Linked DNA regions of Diaphorobacter ruginosibacter. Each later gene encodes a partner of the first gene's protein in a complex. Links are inferred from orthologs where the notes say so. Each region holds a gene or a part of one and is shown in the gene's direction. Other genes may lie near its edges.

The links. The genes of interacting proteins can lie anywhere in the genome.
Region 2: the proteins of mfd (region 1) and uvrA are in contact, whole or in part, in a crystal structure (PDB 4DFC), measured with the Escherichia coli proteins. The link is inferred for Diaphorobacter ruginosibacter from one-to-one orthologs.

The regions. Positions count from the first base shown.
Region 1 is NZ_CP060714.1:3,472,688-3,481,443, forward strand. Bases 2,340-6,406 are described here. They hold mfd (transcription-repair coupling factor), read left to right. Parts: upstream 2,340-2,738; coding sequence 2,739-6,206; downstream 6,207-6,406. Other genes in these bases: ispD (2-C-methyl-D-erythritol 4-phosphate cytidylyltransferase), read right to left, coding at 2,340-2,542; H9K76_RS15795 (DUF3149 domain-containing protein), read left to right, coding at 6,391-6,406. Also shown: H9K76_RS15775 (sensor histidine kinase), read left to right, coding at 1-1,145; ispF (2-C-methyl-D-erythritol 2,4-cyclodiphosphate synthase), read right to left, coding at 1,258-1,767; more of ispD, read right to left, coding at 1,799-2,339; more of H9K76_RS15795, read left to right, coding at 6,407-6,561; phosphoserine phosphatase SerB, read left to right, coding at 6,707-7,420; H9K76_RS15805 (MetQ/NlpA family ABC transporter substrate-binding protein), read left to right, coding at 7,634-8,419. UniProt on the Escherichia coli protein: Couples transcription and DNA repair by recognizing RNA polymerase (RNAP) stalled at DNA lesions. Mediates ATP-dependent release of RNAP and its truncated transcript from the DNA, and recruitment of nucleotide excision repair machinery to the damaged site.
Region 2 is NZ_CP060714.1:4,750,872-4,757,316, forward strand. Bases 271-3,831 are described here. They hold uvrA (excinuclease ABC subunit UvrA), read left to right. Parts: upstream 271-640; coding sequence 641-3,631; downstream 3,632-3,831. Other genes in these bases: H9K76_RS21400 (MarR family winged helix-turn-helix transcriptional regulator), read right to left, coding at 271-391. Outside these bases: more of H9K76_RS21400, read right to left, coding at 1-270; H9K76_RS21410 (M14 family metallopeptidase), read right to left, coding at 4,218-5,189; H9K76_RS21415 (Bug family tripartite tricarboxylate transporter substrate binding protein), read right to left, coding at 5,242-6,273. UniProt on the Escherichia coli protein: The UvrABC repair system catalyzes the recognition and processing of DNA lesions. UvrA is an ATPase and a DNA-binding protein. A damage recognition complex composed of 2 UvrA and 2 UvrB subunits scans DNA for abnormalities.

The DNA.
Region 1 (8,756 bases):
TCACCCGGCGCCTCGGCCCGGGCACCATCCTGGCGAGCAGCGTGAACGGCGAGGCCGGCCTGTGGGTGGGCTTCACCATCAACGGCGATCCCAACTGGCTGCTCATGGACCGCTCGCGCCTGTCGGCCGCCAGCGGCAAGACCTGGATGATCTGGCTGATCACGGCAGGGGCCCTGTCGCTCGCGGGTGCCGCCGTGATCGCACGGCTGATCAACAGGCCGCTCAAGCAGCTTTCGTATGCGGCCAACAAGGTCAAGGATGGCGACTTCGCCGCCAGCCAGCTCGACGAGGAGGCCGTGACCAGCGAGATCCGGGAGGTGAACATCGGCTTCAACCGCATGGCGCAGAAACTGGCCAAGCTGGAGCAGGATCGCGCCGTGATGCTGGCCGGCATCTCGCACGATCTGCGCACCCCGCTGGCCCGCCTGCGCCTTGAAACCGAAATGAGCGTAAACGACGATGTCGCGCGCGAGCACATGGTGGCCGACATCGTGCAGCTCGATGCGACGATCGACAAGTTCCTGGACTACGCACGCCCCGACGCCGTCACGCTCACCCCGGTGAATCTCTACGGCGTCGTGTCCTCCTGCGTGTACGCCGTCCAGGACCACCGCGAGCTGCAGATCAGCATGTCGGTGCCCGACAACCTCAACGTGCTGGTCGACGAGATCGAACTGGCCCGCGTGATCTCCAACCTGCTCGAGAACGCGCGCCGCTATGGCAAGAACCGGGAGACCGGCGTGGCCACGGTGGACATCACCGCGAAGTCCTGGGACAAATGGGTGCTGATCAAGCTGCGCGACCACGGCAACGGCGTGCCGCCCGAACAGCTGGCCAACCTCACCAAGCCCTTCTTCCGCAGCGATTCCGCGCGCACGGCCGCAGCGGGCGCCGGGCTCGGGCTCGCGATCGTCGACAAGACGGTGCAGCGCATGGGTGGCATCTTCGCTCTGGCCAATGCAGCCTCCGGCGGATTGGTGGCGCACATCCAGCTGCAGCGCGTGGCCGAGTTGCCCAAGGGCGCAGATCCCAAGCAGCGCCTGCAGCGGCCCCAGGTAAAGCGGCATCTGCCGCCCCGTCCCGGCGAGCACCCGCGCGGCGATACCCAGCCGATGCCGATCGGCACGGATCCGGGCAACGACTGAAGGCCTTTGCGCAATGGGGCGGCCAGGCCAGCCCCAGCGCTTCAGCCCCATTGGGCCCATTGGGCCGCCGCATCAGGCCGCAAACATCAGGCGATGAAAATGCGGCCGCCCATCATCTCGGGAACAGCATCACCGCGGCACGGGCCTCGATGGCAGCGCCCTGCCCGACCGGCCCCAGCCGCTCCGCCGTCTTGGCCTTCACATTGACCTGCCCGGCGGGCAGGCCCAGCGTCAGCGCGATGCACTCGCACATGGCGGCGATATGGCCCGCAAGGCGCGGAGCCTGGGCGATCACCGTGCTGTCCACGTTTCCGATCTCGAAACCCGCGGCGCGAACGCGCCGGGCGGCCTCCGCCAGCAGCACGCGGGAGTTGGCTCCCTTGAACTGCGGATCGGTGTCGGGGAAATGCCGGCCGATGTCACCCAGCGCGGCGGCACCCAGGAGCGCATCGGTGATCGCATGCAGCAGCACGTCGGCATCCGAATGGCCAAGCAATCCCGACGTATGCGGGATCTCCACGCCGCCGATGATCAGCTTGCGCCCGGGTACGAGCGCATGAACATCCCAGCCTTCGCCGATGCGAAATGGAGGCACGAAAGAAGAAGTCGAAGAGGTCGTCATGTTCGTCTATCCAGAATTCAGGCCGAGGATCTCAGGCCGGGGCGCGCGAGCGTCCACGCTGCAGAAGCACGGCCTCCGCGAGGGCAAAGTCCTCGGGATAGGTCACCTTGAAATTCTGCGCGCTGCCGGGCACCAGCAACGGCTTCAGGCCTTGTGCCTCGATCGCGCTCGCCTCGTCGGTGATCCCTGCAAAACCCGTTGCCGCATGATGGGCGAGCGCCCTGTGCAGTACCTCTGCCCGGAACATCTGCGGGGTCTGCGCGAGCCACTTGTCACCACGCGCAATGGTCTCGGCGACGCGGCCGTCCACCGAACGCTTGAGCGTGTCCGGCAGGGGCAGCGCGAGCAGGCCGCCAACCTCGTCGACCATGCAGGCGTCGATCAGTGCATCGATCTGCGCGGGCGAAATCAGGCAGCGCGCGGCGTCATGCACCAGCACCCAGTCATCGGGCCGGGCCTCGCCGGTTTCCAGCAGATGGGAGAGTCCGTTGAAGACACTGTCGGCGCGCGTTGCGCCGCCCTTCTCGATCACGTTCCAGCATGCATCCGGCACGCTGGACAGCGTATCGTCGCCCGCCGTCACCACCACGTTCACGCTGGCAATGCGTGCAACGCCCGCAAAGGCGGCCAGGGTGTGCTCGACCAGCAGCTTGCCTGCGAGGGGCTGGTATTGCTTGGGCTGCACCGTACCCGCGCGTGCGCCGATACCGGCGCTGGGCAACAAGGCATGGCAGCGAACGCTCGTTGCGTTCGCCTGGGTTTCTGCTTGGTTCATCTTGGCGGCGATTGTAGAAGCTGTCCTGCGGGGTGACGGTCCATTGCACAGCAGAGACACCACTCCCGCCCATGAAAAATGGCGTCCGTAGAATATGCATCTCCCCGCTGCCCACGCCGCGGGGTTTTGTCGTTTTTTGAGTCTATTCTTGACCGTCTCCGACTCCGCTTTCTCTTTTGAAGACCGATCAGCCATCATGGACCTGCCCAAACTCTCGCCCGGAAAACGCTTTGCCATGCCCCGTCCCGCCGGATCGGCGGATGCGCTGCTGCTTGCCCAACTGGCCGAGCGCGAGAAGGCCGGCAAGCGCATCGTGGCGATCGTCACCGCCGACGCGTCCGACGCGCAGCGCCTCATCGGCGAGATGGCGTTCTTCGCGCCCGGGTTGCGCTGCGCGCTTTTCCCCGATTGGGAAACGCTGCCGTATGACACCTTCTCTCCGCACCAGGACCTGATCAGCGAGCGGCTGGCCACGCTGTGGAGCATCTCGCAGGGCGAGGCCGATGTCGTGCTGGTGCCTGCCACCACGGCGCTGTACCGCGTGGCGCCGCCCTCCTTCCTCGCGGGCTACACCTTCCATTTCAAGACCCGGCAGAAGCTGGACGAAGCCCGGCTGCGCGCGCAGCTCACGCTGGCGGGCTACTCGCATGTCTCGCAGGTGGTGAGCCATGGCGAATACGCGGTGCGCGGTGGACTGATCGACCTGTTCCCCATGGGCTCGCACGTGCCCTACCGCGTCGACCTGTTCGACGATGAGATCGATTCGATCCGCACCTTCGACCCCGACACGCAGCGCAGCCTCTACCCCGTTCCCGAGGTGCGCCTGCTGCCGGGCCGCGAGTTCCCCATGGACGACGAGGCGCGCGCCAAGTTCCGTCACCGCTGGCGCGAACTGCTGGAGGGCGACCCCACCAAGAGCCGCATCTACAAGGACATGGGCAATGGCGTCGCGACGGCCGGCATCGAGTACTACCTGCCGCTGTTCTTCGATGAAACCGCCACGGTGTTCGACTACCTCGGGGGCGACGCAACCGTGGTGCTGCATGGCGACCTCGAATCGTCGTTCCAGCGCTTCTGGCAGGACACCCGCGAGCGCTTCCGCCTGGTGCAGGGCGATCCCGAGCGCCCGGTGCTGCCACCCGAGACCCTGTTCCTGAACGCAGACCAGTTCTACACATGCGCCAAGGACCATTCGCAGCTCGCGCTGCGGCCGGGCGTCGAGGACGTGGAGGACAACGCGCACTTCCAGAAGCTCGATGACCTGTCGGTCATCCGCGGCGCGGAAGACCCTCTCGCGAAGCTCCACGCCCACATCCTGTCCACCCGGCATCGGGTTCTGCTGCTGGCGGAGAGCGACGGCCGGCGCGAAAGCCTGCTGGATTTCCTGCGCGCCTCGAAACTCGATCCACCGGCATTCGACTCGCTGGAGGAGTTCCAGAAGACGACCGAGGAAAAGATCGGCATTGCCACGGCCAACCTGTTCAACGGCTTCAACTGGGTCCAGGGCGGCATCGACTTCGTCACCGAGACCGAGCTGTTCGCGGGCGGTACGTCCTCGCGCCGTCGCCGCAAGCAGGAGCAGGTGAGCGACGTCGATGCGCTGATCAAGGACCTGTCCGAGCTGAAGGTGGGCGATCCCGTGGTGCACAGCGCCCATGGCATCGGCCGCTACCTGGGCCTGATCAACATGGACATCGGGCAGAAGAATCCCGACGGCAGCCCCGCGATGCAGGAGTTCCTGCACCTGGAATACGCCGACAAGGCCGCGCTCTACGTGCCCGTGAGCCAGTTGCACCTGATCAGCCGATACACCGGCGTCTCCGCCGACGAGGCACCGCTGCACAAGCTGGGCAGCGGGCAATGGGAGAAGGCCAAGCGCAAGGCGGCCGAACAGGTGCGCGATTCCGCGGCCGAGCTGCTCAACATCTACGCGCGCCGCGCCGCCCGCCAGGGCCACGCGTTCCGCTTCAACGTACAGGACTACGAGCAGTTCTCCAATGATTTCGGCTTCGAGGAAACCGCCGACCAGAAGGCCGCGATCCATGCCGTGATCCAGGACATGATCAGCCCGCAGCCGATGGACCGCCTGGTCTGCGGCGACGTGGGCTTCGGCAAGACCGAAGTGGCGCTGCGTGCGGCGTTCGTCGCTGCCATGGGCGGCAAGCAGGTGGCACTCCTCGCGCCGACCACGCTGCTGGCCGAGCAGCATTTCCAGACGCTGGTGGACCGCTTCTCCAAGTGGCCGATCAAGGTGGCCGAGGTCTCGCGCTTCCGATCCGGCAAGGAGATCACTGCGGCGATCAAGGGCATTGGCGAAGGCACGGTCGACATCGTCGTTGGCACGCACAAGCTGCTGTCGGAATCCACCCGATTCAAGAACCTGGGTCTGCTGATCATCGACGAGGAACATCGCTTCGGCGTACGCCACAAGGAGGCGATGAAGGCCATGCGCGCCGAGGTGGACGTGCTCACGCTCACGGCCACGCCGATCCCGCGCACCATGGGCATGGCGCTCGAGGGCCTGCGCGACCTGTCGGTGATCGCGACCGCGCCGCAGCGGCGCCTGGCCATCAAGACCTTCGTGCGCAACGAAGGCACGGGCGTGATCCGCGAGGCGGTACTGCGCGAGCTCAAGCGCGGCGGCCAGTGCTACTTCCTGCACAACGAGGTCGAGACCATCGAGAACCGCAAGCAGCGGCTCGAGGAGATCCTGCCCGAGGCGCGCATCGCCGTCGCGCACGGCCAGATGCCGGAGCGCGAACTGGAGAAGGTGATGCGCGACTTCGTCGCACAGCGCTACAACATCCTGCTGTGCTCGACCATCATCGAGACCGGCATCGACGTGCCGACCGCCAACACCATCCTGATCAGCCGCGCGGACAAGTTCGGCCTTGCGCAGCTGCACCAGCTGCGCGGCCGCGTGGGCCGGTCGCACCATCAGGCCTATGCCTACCTGATGGTGCCGGACATCGACGGCCTGACCAAGCAGGCGGCGCAGCGGCTCGATGCGATCCAGCAGATGGAGGAGCTCGGCTCGGGCTTCTATCTGGCAATGCACGACCTGGAGATCCGGGGCGCCGGCGAGGTGCTTGGCGAGAACCAGAGCGGCAACATGATGGAGATCGGCTTTCAGCTCTACAACGAGATGCTGTCCGAGGCCGTGGCGTCGCTCAAGGCGGGCAAGGAGCCCGATCTGCTCTCGCCGCTGTCCGTCACCACCGACATCAACCTGCACTCGCCGGCCCTGCTGCCAGACGACTATTGCGGCGACGTGCACCTGCGCCTGTCGTTCTACAAGAAGCTCGCGACCGCGCGCACCACCGACCAGATCGACTCGCTGCTCGAGGAGATCGTCGACCGCTTCGGCAAGCTGCCCGCGCAGACGCAGACACTCATCGACGTGCATCGCCTGCGCGTGATGAGCCAGCCCTATGGCGTGGTGAAGGTGGATGCCGCGCCGGGCGTCATCAACATCACCTTCAAGCCCCATCCGCCGATCGATCCGATGAACATCATCCAGCTCGTGCAGAAGAACAAGCACATCAAGCTGGCAGGCAACGACAAGCTGCGCATCGAGCGCGAGCTGCCCGATCCCAAGGACCGCGCCCACATGGTGCGCGACATCCTGCGCAGCCTGGGCAAGCCCACCACGGCCGCCGCCTGACCTGGGCCGGCCCATCCGCTTATTCGCTCATCCGCTCATTACTTCTTCTTTTGACGCACCACAACTCACAATAACTTCTACTTGGCCATAGTTCCTTTGTCCCATCGACGACCCACAGCGTGCAGACGATCTCCGCGCAAAGCGAACGTCCACGCGCTCCTGCGAAAGACAGAAGGAAATTGCCATGAAAGCACTGAGCGATCTTTTTTCGACCGACTACGGTCTGATGTCCATCATCGGCCTGGGTTTCATCGTATGCATGGGAGGCTTCTTCACCTGGCTGTTCACGCGCAAGCCGCCCCAGGTGCCCGAGGCGTCCCGTGCATCAGATGGGCCCAAGGCACCGCGCAAGTAAGCGCTCCGCATCACCCCGATCCACCACAGGGGGCGGCCCTTGCCGAGGGGCCGCCCCCGTGGGCACCCCCTGTTCTCTTTCCCCGCACGCGCCGTTCGCACTACCATTACGGCTTTTCATCTGCATTGCGCATCGGTAAGAAGAAATGCCCCAAGCCACAGAATTTGCTCCCGGCCTCGTCCTGCGCGGCGTGACGGCTCCGCTCAAGCTCGCTGACTACAAGCTGATCGCGTTCGACATGGACTCCACGCTCATCAACATCGAATGCGTGGACGAGATTGCAGACGCCGTGGGCCGCAAGGCCGAGGTGGCGGCCATCACCGAGGCCGCCATGCAGGGTGTCATCGCCGACTACAAGGAAAGCCTGCGCCAGCGCGTGGCCCTGCTCCAGGGCGTGACGACCGAAGACCTGGACCGCGTGTTCACCGAGCGACTGCAGTTCAACCCCGGCGCGAAGGAGTTGATCGACGCGGCCAAGGCCGCCGGACTCAAGACGCTGCTGGTCTCGGGCGGTTTCACCTATTTCTCCGACCGCGTGAAAAAGCACCTCGGCATCGACTTCGCGCGCTCCAACGTGCTCGAGGTCGAGAACGGCGTGCTCACCGGCCGCATGGTAGACCAGCCCTGGGGTGACATCTGCGACGGTGCGGAAAAGCGCCGCACGCTGCTCGAGATGGCCTCGCTCATGGGGATCGATCCGAGCGAGACCATCGCCGTGGGCGACGGCGCCAACGACCTGCCGATGATGGGCGAGGCCGGCATTTCCGTGGCCTTCCATGCCAAGCCCACCGTACGCGCGCAGGCCAAGGTCGCCATCAACCAGGGCGGCCTCGACCGCCTGCTGGAAGTGGTTCGCTGAAGCGTATCAGCGCCGTTCTGATGCAGGCGGCATCGATTCGTTGGTTATTAAATATCCATTCAATATATGGATATGAATTTAAAAACGAGGCGCCCGTCAACGCGAAGAACTACACTAGCGTTCTGTTTGCAGTTCCCCGCATCGGTCCGCCACGGGCCGGCGGGGAACGGACGACCACCACATAAAGACACCTTTTTTGAGGATCATCTGGACATGTTGAAGAAATCTCTGACCGCCCTGGCCCTGGCCGCCCTCGCTTTCGGTGCACAGGCAGCCGACGTTCTCAAGGTTGCCGCCACCTCCGTGCCGCACGCTGAAATCCTGAACTTCGTGAAGCCCCAGCTCAAGGCCGACGGCGTGGATCTGGAAGTCAAGGAGTTCAGCGACTACGTGCAGCCCAACGCCGCAGTGGAAGACAAGCAGCTCGACGCCAATTTCTTCCAGCACAAGCCCTACCTCGACAGCTACAACAAGGACCGCAAGTCCTCGCTGGTCGAAGTGCCCAACGGCAAGGTGCACGTGGAGCCCTTCGGTGCCTACTCCAGCAAGATCAAGAACATCAAGGACCTGAAGGACGGTGCGACGATCGCCATCCCCAACGATCCATCGAACGGCGGCCGCGCGCTGATCCTGCTGGCCAAGCAGGGCCTGATCGAGCTTAAGGACGCCAAGAGCCTCACACCCACTCCGCTCGACGTGGTGAAGAACCCCAAGAAGCTGAAGTTCAAGGAACTCGAAGCCCCCCTGCTGCCTCGCGCGCTGGGTGACGTCGACGTGGCCCTGATCAACACCAACTACGCCATCGAAGCCAAGCTGAACCCGACCAAGGACGCTCTGTTCATCGAAGGCGCGGACTCGCCCTACACGAACATCGTTGCAGCCCGCGCCGACCGCGCCAACGATCCGATCATCGCCAAGCTGATGAAGGCCCTGCACTCCGCCGAGGTGAAGAAGTTCATCCAGGAAAAGTACAAGGGCGCCGTCGTCCCGGCATTCTGAGCGGCCAGCATGGGGATCACCATCCACGGATAATCCCCGCTTTCGCGGCTACGCCTGAAAAAGCGCTGTTTCGACAGCGCTTTTGTTTTTTGTTCAAGGGCGGATTTGATTTTTTTCTTCACAAGTTGAGGGACGTGGATTGCGATGCATCGAGCAGCGGGCCAACGAAGTGGCCAAGGCGATCGAACCGTCAGCCACAACGCCGAGACAGGGCTTGAGACGAGGCGTCGCCGACGCAGACATACCTTGCGGTAGGCAAGGAGGTGCAACGAAGGATCAAGCCCTGTATCGGCGCCTGCGCACGAATGGCCGATCGAAGCCGCATGGAAGCACGCCG
Region 2 (6,445 bases), 1.3 Mb from region 1 along the record:
AGACCGCCTGCACGACAGGCATGGTCTTGAGCAGCAGCTCCGCGCCCTGGGACGTGAGCTGCAACTGCAGGCTGCGCCGGTCCTGCGCGTCGGCCGAGCGCACCAGCAGTCCGCGCCGCTCCATGCCGTCAAGCAGGCGCGTGACCTGGGTGCGCGTGGCGTTCAGCGACACGCCCAGCGAGGAGGGCCGCAGCGGCTCGTGCACGGCATCCGCAAGCAGGTTGAGCGCCAGGTATTCCTGCATGTGCAGCGCAAACGGCGCCAAGGCCTCGTTCACGCGCTGCTCCAGCAGGGCGGCGGTGTGCAGCATGAGGCGCGATGCGGCCACGGCATCCAGCACTTTTCGGGGTTTGCCGGCAAGAATGCGTTCGAGGCGGGAGTCAAGGCTCATGATCGTCGTGGATGTTATTTGATTTCAATTGAAATTATATCGTTTGTAATTAATAGGCGCAACACGAAGCCGTCGAACGCGCCGGACAGGGGTTTGTAGGCTTGTAGCGCGTGGGGCTGTGCAGCGGTGCGGGCGGTGTCCTATGATGTTTGGTTCGCCTGCGATGTGTGAGATTCCATGCCCCCAAAGCAAGACAAGTCTGCGGAGCCACTCCGTTCCCTTCACTCCGGTAGCGATGACGGTCGCTACATGGCGGATTCGCTGCGCCAGCGCCGCATCAGCATCCGCGGAGCGCGCACGCACAACCTCAAGAACATCGATCTCGACCTGCCGCGCGACCAGCTGGTGGTGATCACAGGGCTGTCGGGCTCGGGCAAGTCGAGCCTGGCCTTCGACACGCTGTACGCCGAAGGCCAGCGGCGCTACGTGGAAAGCCTGTCGACCTATGCGCGCCAGTTCCTGGGCCGGCTGGACAAGCCCGATGTCGACCTGATCGAGGGCCTGTCGCCCGCCATCAGCATCGAGCAGAAGGCGACCAGCCACAACCCGCGCTCCACCGTCGGCACGGTCACCGAGATTTACGACTACCTGCGCCTGCTCTATGCCCGCGCCGGTACGCCGTACTGTCCCGACCATGGCCTGCCACTGTCGTCGCAGACCGTGAGCCAGATGGTGGATGCCGTGCTCGCGCTGCCCGAGGACACGCGCATCATGCTGCTTGCGCCCGTGGCGCGGCAGAAGAAGGGCGAATTCAACGAGCTGTTCGCGCAGATGCAGGCACTGGGCTACGTGCGCTTTCGCGTGGACGGCAGCGTGTACGAATTCGAGAACCTGCCGGCGCTCAAGAAGACCGAGAAGCACGACATCGACGTGGTGATCGACCGCCTGCGGGTGCGCCCGGATGCGCAGCAGCGCCTGGCCGAAAGCATCGAGGCCGTGCTGCGCGTGGGCGGCACGGAGGGCAACGGCCGCGTGCTCGCGCTGGAGATGGACACCGACAGGGAGCACATGTTTTCCAGCAAGTTTGCCTGCCCCGTCTGCAGCTACTCGCTGGCGGAGCTGGAGCCGCGCCTGTTCTCGTTCAATTCGCCGACGGGGGCATGCCCCGCATGCGACGGCATCGGGCAGCAGGAAGTGTTCGATGCGGAGCGCGTGGTGGCGTTTCCCTCGCTGAGCCTGGCCAGCGGCGCGATCAAGGGGTGGGACCGCCGCAATGGCTACTACTTCGCGATGATCGAGAGCCTGGGAAGGCACTACGGCTTCAGCGTGGAGACCCCGTTCGAGGAGTTGCCGGGGCCTGTGCGCCACGCGATCCTCCACGGCTCCGGCACCGAGGAGATCGCGTTCACCTACCTGCTCGACAGCGGCCCGCAGAAGGGCAAGGCGATCGAGCGCCTGCATCCGTTCGAGGGCATTCTTCCCAACATGTCGCGCCGCTACCGCGAGACGGAGTCCTCCGTCGTGCGGGAAGACCTCGCGCGCTACCGCAGCACGCAGCCCTGCACCGAATGCCACGGCGCGCGGTTGCGCCGCGAGGCGCGTTTCGTGAAGGTGGGAGAGGGCGAGGAGCCGCTCGCGATCTACGAGATCAGCCACCGAACGCTGTCGGACGCGCTCGCGTGGTTCGAGAACCTGCGGCTTTCGGGGGCCAAGGCGGAAATCGCCGACAAGGTGGTGCGCGAGATCGCATCGCGCCTGACCTTTCTGAACGACGTGGGCTTGAACTACCTGAGCCTGGACCGCAGCGCCGAGACGCTCTCGGGCGGCGAGGCGCAGCGCATCCGCCTCGCGAGCCAGATCGGCTCGGGACTCACGGGCGTGATGTACGTGCTCGACGAACCCAGCATCGGCCTGCACCAGCGCGACAACGACCGATTGATCGGCACGCTGCAGCACCTGCGCGACATCGGCAACAGCGTGATCGTCGTCGAACATGATGAGGACATGATCCGCGCCGCCGACCACTGCGTGGACATGGGCCCGGGTGCAGGCGTGCATGGCGGCCGCGTGATGGCCCAGGGCACGTACGACGAGCTGTGCGCCGAGCCCGGGTCGCTCACCGGCCAGTATCTCTCGGGCAAGCTGCGCATTCCGGTGCCGCAGCGGCGCACGCCGTGGAAGCCCGTGCTTGAGTCCGAGCAGCCCGCAGCGCCGGAGAAAGCCGGCAAATCACGCTTTCCCGAGACCCCTGCCAGCCGCCGCAAGGCCGAGCGCATGGAAGTGCACCGCGCCACGCAGGGCAGGCTCCAGGCATTGCGCGTGATCGGCGCCGGCGGACACAGCCTGCAGAACGTGACGGCGGAGTTCCCCGTGGGGCTGTTCACCTGCGTGACGGGCGTGTCGGGCTCGGGCAAGAGCACGCTGGTCAACGACACGCTGTATGCCGCGGTGGCGCGCCAGCTCTACCGCGCACACGAGGAGCCCGCGCCGCACGAGGCGATCGAGGGCATCGACTATTTCGACAAGTGCATCAACGTGGACCAGTCGCCCATCGGCCGCACGCCGCGCAGCAACCCGGCCACCTATACCGGCCTGTTCACGCCCATCCGCGAGCTCATGGCCGAAACCAACACCGCCCGGGAGCGCGGCTACGGGCCGGGCCGATTCAGCTTCAACGTCGCGGGCGGCCGCTGCGAGGCCTGCCAGGGCGACGGCGTGGTGAAGGTGGAAATGCACTTCCTGCCCGATGTCTACGTGCCCTGCGATGTGTGCCACGGCGAGCGCTACAACCGCGAGACGCTCGAGGTGCTGTGGAAGGGCAAAAACATTGCGCAGATTCTCGACCTGACGGTGGAGGATGCGCATGCGTTCTTCAAGGACGTTCCCACCATTGCGCGCAAGCTGCAGACGCTGCTGGACGTGGGTCTGTCCTATATCCGCCTGGGCCAGAGCGCCACCACGCTGTCCGGCGGCGAGGCGCAGCGCGTGAAGCTGGCGCAGGAGCTCTCCAAGCGCGATACGGGGCGCACGCTGTATATCCTCGACGAGCCCACGACAGGCCTGCATTTCGCGGATATCGACCTGCTGCTCAAGGTACTGCTGCAACTGCGTGACGCGGGCAACACCATCGTCGTCATCGAGCACAACCTCGATGTCATCAAGACGGCCGACTGGATCATCGACATGGGGCCGGAGGGCGGTGCGGGCGGGGGAACCGTGGTGGCGGTGGGGACGCCGGAGGATGTGGCGGGGAATCCGGGCAGCCATACGGGGAGGTATCTCAAGCCTTATCTGGCTTAGGTTTTTGGGTTCTTGGCTGAGGGCGGAGGCCGGGAGTGCCCCCGGCGGGGCAGTCACTTTTTGCGCGCGCAAAAAGTCACCAAAAAGGCGTTTTAATACCCACGGCAGAACTCGCTTTTCGCCTGCGGCGCTCCGCTCAGACAGCCGCCGTGAGTCAGATTAGGGGGAGGAGCATTCGGCACGTCGCTGCGCTCGTGCTGGGGCATCTCGCGACTTCGCGAGATGTACAGTGACCCAATTCACCCCTGTGGTTCAAACTTGACGCTGTCGGCTCGCCCGAAGTCGGGCGAGCAGGCACGAGCGCAGCGACGTGCCGTAAACACATCTTCCAGACTGACTCGCGGTGGCTGTCTGAACGGAGCGCGCAGCGCGAAGTGAGTTTTACCGCGTGAACCCGCATTGAAAGCGCATTTTTGGTGACTTTTTGGGCAAGACCAAAAAGTTACTGCCCCGCCGGGGGCACTCCCGGCCTCCTCCCTCAAAACAACTATCAACCCCCACTCAAACCCGGACCCCCACGGCAGAACAAGAACGCACTGCACTCATGCCTTGGAGGAGGAGGGGGAGAAGGAGGGAGTAGGCTTCCTCAAACCACCCTGCGCCGCGCGAACCGCACCACCGTCACACCGGCGCGCGCCTGGCGCGTCGAGGGCATCACCAGCACGCAGTCGTCGTAGGGCGTGGTGACGGGCTCGCCGTCGTTGTCGCCGATCACGGTGCCTGCCTTGGCGATCACTTCCAGGCCGGTGAAGGGTTCGGTGAAGGTGAAGCGCTCGCTTTTCGCGACGACCGGGCCGGTCACCTCCAGCGCCCATTGGCGTGGTGCATCGGCCAGACGCCAGCCCGGCAGCCGGGTGTTGAGTGTCTCGCGCGAGGCGGTGCCCGCGGCCTCCAGGAAGCGCACGCAGGTGTCGTGCGCCACGGCGCGGCTCTGTGGGTCGCCGTGGAAGCCGCATTCGACGAGCAGCGTGCGCGAGTCGCCTGCAGTGTCGTCGGGCTGGCCGAAGCGGCCATAGTCGCGCATGCGCGTGCCGTCCTTGTGGCCCGCGTCGATCACGATGTGTTCGGGCGCGCGCATCTGTGCGGCAAGCGTGAGGTTGCGCGGCTGAATGCCGGTGAGCAGCAGCGGCGCCGAAGGCTCGTGCATCGAATGGATGTCGAGCACCCAGTCGGCTTGGCGGATGAACGGACGCAGCTGCGCCGCACGGCGGCGCTCCTGGGTGTCGCCGGCGTCGATGCGCTCGTCGCTCCATTGGCGGTTCATGTCCTGGTCCACGAAGCGCGAGGCATCGTGGTTGTGCGGATCGAAGGTGTCGAATGCGGCCAGGTTGCAGAACGCGAGCGTGAGCGTGCCGTGCTCCGGCCTGAAGCCCGCATCGAGCAGGCCTTTCAATGCCCAGGCGCCGCACAGTTCGTTGCCGTGGATGAGTGCGCTGATCAGCACATGGCGGCCGGGCTGGCCGGAGTCGAAATGCCAGACGCCTTCGGTGCCGGTGTTGCCCGTGCGCCAGGCGCCGAGGTCGGGTGCGGGAAGTTCAAATTTCAGTTCTGCGGACATGGGAGGGCTCATTCGCGAATGTGTTCACTGATGCACTGGTTCGTTCACTCGGTCATTCTTCGATCTTCGCGAACTGCACGATCTTGGTGTATTTCGCGATCTCGTCGTTCAGGAACTTGCCCATGTTCACATCGGGCGAGGCCACGCCGGAGCCTGCGGCAGACATCTTCTGGCGGAAGTCGGGCGATGCGAGCGTCTCATTCAGCGCCTTCTTCAGCTTGGCCTGGATGGGCTGCGGCAGGTGGGCCGGGGCCATGAGCGCGAACCACGAGGTGATGTCCACGTTCTTGAACTGCGGGAATTCGGAGAGCGCGGGAATGTCGGGCGTGGCCTGCGCACGCTTGGCTTCCGTGGTGCCGAGCGCGATCACCTTGCCGGCCTTGATGTGCGGAAGGCCGCTGGAGAGCACGAACACGCCGAACTCGAGGTTATTGCCCACCAGGTCGTTGGTGAGCGGTGCCACGCCGCGGTAGGGGATGTGCGTCATGAACAGGCCGCCCTGTTCCTTGACCATCTCGCCCGCCAGGTGCAGCGCCGTGCCCACGCCCGAGCTGCCGTAGCTGAACTTGCCGGGATTCTTCTTCACGAGCTGCGTGAATTCGTTGGCGTTCTTCACACCGGATTTCGGCGAGGCCACGAGCACCATGGGCTGCGAGCCGATCAGGCCGATGGGCGTGAAGCTGTTGATGCTGTACTTCACATTCCGCGTGACCAGCTTGGCGATGGCCAGCTCATTGTTCGCGCCGACCAGCAGCGTGTAGCCATCGGCGGCGGCATTCGCCACCTTCTGTGCGCCGATGGTGCCGCCCGCGCCGCCCAGGTTCTCGATGACCACGGGCTGGCCGAGGCGGTTCGAGAGCTCGACGCCCACCAGGCGTCCCATCAGGTCGGTGCTGCCGCCCGGCGGATATCCCACGATGATGGTGATCGGCTTGGTGGGGTAGGCGGCCGGGTCTTCCGCGGCGTGGGCCGGAGCGGCACAGGCGGCGACGAGCGACAGTCCGTATGCCAGCGCGCGGGCTGCTGCGCTGCGGCGGGAAATCGAGGGAGTGGGCAATGGCGTGGTGGCGGTCCGGTGGTGCATGGTGTCGTCTTCCGATTCGTTATGTAGGGATGGGTGGTGTGCGAGGCGGATTTTGCGGAAGCGGCTCGCGGGTGTTGGTGCCAATTCGGCACAATATGGTGCCAATTCAAACCAAATGTCGTCCTCGAAAACCTCGCGCGAACATTTCCTGACCGGGGGTCGGCGCTGCCCT